Regions from separate parts of the Lacrimispora sinapis genome, predicted to be linked through region 2. Evidence: riboswitches for the same ligand, from Rfam matches in the RefSeq annotation. Region 2 holds a riboswitch; the other holds the start of a gene.

Region 1 (3,144 bases), 290 kb from region 2:
AAAGCAAGGCAGGACATCTGGCAGACCGGCTGGTGCCCTATACTCTTTTAGGGACCGGCCTGACCTGGCTGCTCACCAGAAATGTATCCAGAGCCATCTCTGTTCTTATGGTGGACTTTTCCTGTGCCTTAAAGCTTGCCATGCCTATCTCTGTGCTTTCTGCCATTCGCGAGGCCAGCATGTATCACATGACCGTAAAAGGAGGAAAATACCTGGAGGCAGTGGCCGATGCCGCTGTGGTGGTTTTTGATAAGACCGGTACTCTGACAAAGGCAAGACCTACGGTAAAGGAAGTGGTGACGTTTGGCAGGGAAAGCAAGGAAGAGATGCTTCGGATCGCAGCCTGTCTGGAGGAACATTTTCCCCATTCCATGGCAAAGGCTGTGGTGAAAGCAGCCAGGGATATGGGCTTGGAGCATGAAGAAATGCATTCTAAAGTGGATTATATTGTAGCCCATGGCATTGCCTCCTATATTGAGGGCAGGAAGGTGGTCATTGGCAGCTATCATTTTGTATTTGAAGATGAGGCCTGTACGGTGGATGAAGCTTACCGGGAGACCTTTGACCGGCTTCCCTCAGACTGCAGCCATCTATACCTTGCCATGGACCAGAAGCTGGCAGCCGTGATTTGTGTGGAGGACCCTCTCCGGGAAGAGGCAGGAGCGGTAATCAATTCCTTAAAGAAAGCAGGAATCCGCAAGGTGGTCATGATGACCGGAGACAGTGAGCGGACGGCCAGGGCGGTAGCAGCCAGAGTCGGCGTGGATGAGTATTACTCAGAAGTCCTGCCGGAGCAGAAGGCCCGTTTTATCGAGCAGGAAAAAGCGGCAGGCAATGTGGTCATCATGGTGGGAGACGGGATCAATGATTCTCCGGCCCTTTCTGCCGCAGATGTGGGCATCGCCATCAGCGACGGAGCGGAGATCGCAAGAGAGATAGCGGATATCACCCTTGCAGCAGACAATCTCTTTGAAATCGTCACCTTAAAGCTGTTGAGTGACAGCCTGATGAAACGAATTCACAGCAATTACCGGAATATCGTTGGCATCAACACCAGCCTCATCCTTTTGGGCGCGGCAGGGATCATAGCACCCACGACTTCTGCCCTTCTCCACAATCTGTCCACGATTGGGATCAGCCTGGGAGGAATGCAGAATCTGTTAGAGGAGTGATTGGTGCAGGAATGATTGGTGCCGCTTGACTTTCCCGGCGGTTGGATGTATACTTGCAATGAAAATAAAAAGGGGTGCTGGAGAAAGTCCGGCTGAGATGGAACAGAATTGTTCCGAACCCTGTAACCTGATCTGGATAATGCCAGCGTAGGAGACTTTAAGGCACAGCCTGTAGACCCGCCCGGATATCCGGACGGGTTTTCTGTATTTATAAAAAAGGAGAGAAAATATATGAATGCAAGCGTAGCGATCCAGTCACTTCCGGAAGCAAAAAATGATGAGGAATTAATCCGTATTGTAGATCAGGTGATTGATTATATCAAAAGCACCGGACTTAATTATTATGTAGGACCTTTTGAAACAGCCATAGAAGGCGATTACGACGAACTGATGGATGTGGTAAAGGAATGTCAGCATATTGCCATCCGTGCCGGTGCTCCGTCTGTGGCCGCTTATATCAAAGTTACTTACCGGCCGGAAGGAGAGGTTTTAACGATTGAAAAGAAAGTCACGAAGCATCACCAATAACCTGTGGTCCTGTTCTGCGGTTTTGGGGCTTCTTTTTCTGTGGCAGGGGATCTCTTACTTCGGGCTGGTGGATTCTTACCTGCTGCCATCGCCCCTAAGTGTGGGAAATGCGTTTCTAACCGAATTTCCGGCACTTATGGAGCATGCAAAGATAACACTGACAGAGGCATTTGCCGGACTTTTTCTGGGTGTGGCCACCGGTTTTGTCATTGCCGTGGTGATGGACCATTTTGCTGGACTTTACCGGGCGTTTTACCCCCTGATCGTGTTGACACAGACCGTACCCACGGTAGCTCTGGCTCCGCTTTTGGTGTTATGGTTCGGCTATGAGATGACTCCAAAGGTCATCCTGATTGTATTGACCACATTTTTCCCGGTCACCATAGGGCTTTTAAACGGCTTTCAATCCGCAGATCCGGATGCGGTAAATCTTTTAAGGTCTATGGGAGCCGGAACCTTCAGCATTTTCCGTTACATCAAGCTTCCCGGAGCCATGGGGCAGTTTTTTTCCAGTCTCCGGATCTCCGCCTCCTATGCGGTGGTGGGGGCAGTCATTTCGGAATGGCTGGGAGGCTTTGGCGGGCTGGGCGTATATATGACCCGGGTGAAGAAGGCATTTGCCTTTGATAAGATGTTTGCAGTTATTTTTCTTATATCTGTCATCAGTCTCCTGCTTATGAAAGGCGTGGACATGCTGGCGAAAAAATGCATGCCTTGGGAGGACCGTTGACAGACAGTTTCAGACTATGGAGGAAAGCATGAAAAAAACAGGCTTGGCAATTCTTATTGCAGCGGCTTTTGCCGCATCACTGACCGGCTGCCAGAAGCAGGAAAAGCAGGCAGCCAATGGAGAAACAGGGTCTTTGAAAAAGGTTACTTTTGTCCTTGACTGGACGCCCAACACCAATCATACCGGCCTTTATGTGGCACAGGAAAAGGGATATTTTAAAGATGCAGGACTGTCCGTTGAGATCGTTCAGCCGCCGGAGGATGGCGCAGAGGTGCTGGTCGCTTCAGGAAAAGCGGACTTTGGCATGTCCTTCCAGGATACCATGGCACCTGCACTGGTGGGAGATGACGCTCTTCCCATCACAGCAGTGGCTGCGGTGATTCAGCACAACACCTCGGGAATCATATCCCGGAAAGGGGAAGGCATGGCATCCCCCAAGGGGCTGGAAGGAAAGAAATATGCCACCTGGGACAATCCGGTGGAAAAAGCTATGATCAAAGATGTAATGGAGTCCGACGGAGGCGATTTTTCCAAGGTCGAGATGATTCCAAGTACAGTGACCGATGAAGTTTCTGCCTTAAAAACAAAATCTGTGGACGCGATCTGGATCTTTTATGCCTGGGCTGGCATAAAGATGGATCTGGAAGGCTTGGATACCGACTATTTTGCCTTTAAGGATATAAACCCTGTATTTGATTACTATACCCCTGTCAT
Region 2 (3,144 bases):
ATGCAGCCAGTATAGTACCGCAGACCGTACTCATGAGAAATGGAACCACAAAAAAGAATAGGCCCACATCCTTACCCATGAAAAGTGCGGAAACGGGATAGCAGAGCGTGGCGCCGATGAATCCGGTGCCGATGATTTCTCCCAGACAGGTGAGAGAAACCCGGCCGGTTTTTTTATAAAGGTATGCCCCAAGAAAGGCACCTACCATGCTTCCGGGAAATGCAAGAAGGCTTCCGGTTCCCATCAGGTTTCGGATCAGGGAGGTGCAAAATGCCATGGAAACTCCATAAACAGGTCCTAAAAATATACCGGCCAACACATTGACCAGGTGCTGAATGGGGAAACATCTGGATGCACCGATGGGGATGGAAAAGCCGGAGAGTGCTACGGTAAAGGCTGCCAGCATACCGCTGACGGCCAGTTTTTTGATTTTAATTCTCTGATCCCCCTGGGGGGTTCTATGTATTGTTGCATATACCTTGTTATTCACGAAAATTCCTCCTGTTCAAACAAATCAAACAATAGATCATTCATCAAAGATGGTGATCATTTCTCCATCCAGAATCCGGTTCATATTTTTCATGGCGCAGAAATTACCGCACATGGAGCAGGTGTCTTCTTTTTCCGGTTTAGAGGTCTCCCGGTAACGTCTGGCTTTTTCCGGATCAATGGCAAGATGGAACATGGCTTCCCAATCCAGGCGTTTTCTTGCATCACTCATCTGGTGATCCCAGTCCTTGGCTCCTTTGATGCCTTTGGCAATATCTGCGGCGTGAGCAGCAATTCGGGCGGAGATGATTCCTTCTTTCACGTCATTGGCATCCGGCAGTCTTAAGTGCTCTGCAGGAGTCACATAGCAGAGAAAAGAAGCGCCTGCGGCAGCGGCAATGGCTCCTCCGATGGCAGAAGTGATATGATCGTATCCAGGAGCAATATCCGTAACCAACGGACCTAGAACGTAGAAGGGAGCTCCTTTGCAGATGGTCTGCTGAATCTTCATGTTGGCAGCGATCTGATCAAGAGGCATATGGCCAGGACCTTCGATAATGACCTGGACATGTTTCTCCCAGGCACGGCGGGTCAGCTCTCCCAGAGTCACCAGCTCCTCGATCTGGGAAATATCGGAGGCATCTTCAATGCAGCCGGGGCGGCAGGCATCCCCCAGACTTAAAGTCACATCATGTTCTGCACATATTTCCAGAATCCGGTCGTAATGCTCGTAGAAGGGATTTTCCTGTCCGGTCATCTCCATCCAGGCAAAGATAATGGAGCCGCCTCTGGAAACTATGTTGGTCAGACGTTTGGCTTCTTTGAATCTCCGTGCGGTCTCTTTGTTGATTCCCACATGTATGGTCATAAAATCCACACCGTCTTTGGCATGCATTTCCACAATCTGAATCCATTCTTCGGCAGTAATTTCCCCAAGAGCCTTGTGGTAATAGACCACGGCGTCGTAGATGGGAACGGTTCCGATGATGGCAGGGCATTCGCCGGTCAGCTTTTTGCGGAATTTTCTGGTGTCACCGTAAGAACTTAAATCCATAATGGATTCCGCACCCATGGCAACGGCATCATTTACTTTTTCAAGTTCCATGTTCAAGTCATTTAAATCCCTGGAAGTACCGAGGTTTACGTTGATCTTGGTTTTCAGCATGGAACCGATTCCATTTGGATTTAAGCAGGTATGGTGTTTGTTTGCAGGAATCGCAACCTTTCCTTCCGCGACCAGCTGCTGAAGCTTTTCCGGTTCCCATTGTTCCTTTTCGGCAACCGCCAGTAATTCTTTGGTCAGAATGCCTTTTCTTGCCGCATCCATTTGTGTGGTGTAATTCATTTTAAATCCTCCTTTTGTTATCCGGAGGGATTGACGAGGGCTTTTTAGAAAATTACAAAAAAAGAGCCCATACCAACAGGTACAGGCTCGGAAAATACATCCGTCTCGTATAAATCCCTACGTTGGCATTACCCAAATCAGGTTATAAAGGTCGAAGTTTGATTACTTCCTCTCAGCCCGCTTACGAGCTCCCTCTTGTGGCATTAGTGTAGCACCGGGTCAGACGGTTGTCAAGAATAAAATCAGGAAATGTCTGTAATGGCGGCTTTCATTTCTCGCACATAGTTACAGATGGGGGCGATGCAGTCCGCTCCGTATTCTGCCGCCAGTTTGACGATCGCGCTTCCCACGATCACACCGTCTGCCGCCTGGCTCATTTCTTTTGCCTGCTCCGGCGTGGAGATGCCGAATCCAATGGCGCAGGGAATCTTTTTTGTCTCTTTCACCAGAGAAACCATTTCTCCTAAATTGGTGCTGATTTCCGACCGGACACCGGTAACCCCCATGGAGGAGACACAGTAAACAAACCCTTCTGCCTCCGAGGCGATGGTCCTGATCCGTTCCTTTGAGGTGGGAGCGATCAGGGAAATCAAATCAATTCCATATTTGCGGCATATGGGGTGAAGCTCCTCTTTTTCCTCAAAAGGCATATCCGGAACGATCAGCGCATCAATTTTGCATTCCGCCATATTTTTAATGAACCGCTCGCTGCCATATACAAAAACCGGGTTTAAATACGTCATAAAGGCCAGGGGAACATCGGTTGCCTTGCGGACCCTTTTTACCGCTTCAAAGATTTTGTCGGTGGTTGTACCGGCTGCCAGGGCCCGCATATCCGCTTCCTGGATCACGATGCCTTCCGCGACGGGATCGGAGAATGGGATTCCGATTTCAATAAGATCAGCCCCGGCCTTTGCCATAGCAGGAATCAGCTGTTCCGTAATTGCAAGTTCCGGATCTCCTGCGGTGATAAATGGGATAAATGCTTTCCCCTTTGAAAATGCTTGTGAAATTCTACTCATAGATTTGGACCCCCTTGTAACGGGCAATGGCTGCCACATCCTTGTCGCCCCGCCCGGATAGATTGATGACGATGACCTGATCCTTTCCCATGGAAGGAGCAATTTTTCTGGCATAAGCGATGGCATGAGCACTTTCAATGGCCGGAATAATCCCTTCCTTACGGGATAAGTATTCAAATGCTTCCACTGCCTCCTGATCCGTTACCGGAACGTATTGTGCCCGGCCGGAGTCAAACAGGGCTGCGTGCTCCGGTCCCACGCCCGGATAATCAAGACCTGCGGAAATAG

Evidence for each region. Region 2 has a riboswitch for thiamine pyrophosphate ahead of thiC (phosphomethylpyrimidine synthase ThiC). Riboswitches for the same ligand answer to the same signal wherever they lie in the genome.
Region 1: another riboswitch for thiamine pyrophosphate. It lies ahead of VIG27_RS12750 (thiamine-binding protein); the one in region 2 lies ahead of thiC (phosphomethylpyrimidine synthase ThiC).

What each region holds. Positions count from the first base shown of each region.
Region 1 is NZ_CP141832.1:2,718,552-2,721,695, reverse strand. It holds gene VIG27_RS12755 (heavy metal translocating P-type ATPase) at 1-1,172, shown strand, start outside; TPP riboswitch at 1,233-1,344, shown strand; gene VIG27_RS12750 (thiamine-binding protein) at 1,404-1,700, shown strand; gene VIG27_RS12745 (ABC transporter permease) at 1,669-2,430, shown strand; gene VIG27_RS12740 (ABC transporter substrate-binding protein) at 2,459-3,144, shown strand, end outside.
Region 2 is NZ_CP141832.1:3,006,923-3,010,066, reverse strand. It holds gene thiW (energy coupling factor transporter S component ThiW) at 1-436, opposite strand, end outside; gene thiC (phosphomethylpyrimidine synthase ThiC) at 527-1,834, opposite strand; TPP riboswitch at 1,931-2,039, opposite strand; gene trpA (tryptophan synthase subunit alpha) at 2,077-2,856, opposite strand; gene trpB (tryptophan synthase subunit beta) at 2,849-3,144, opposite strand, start outside.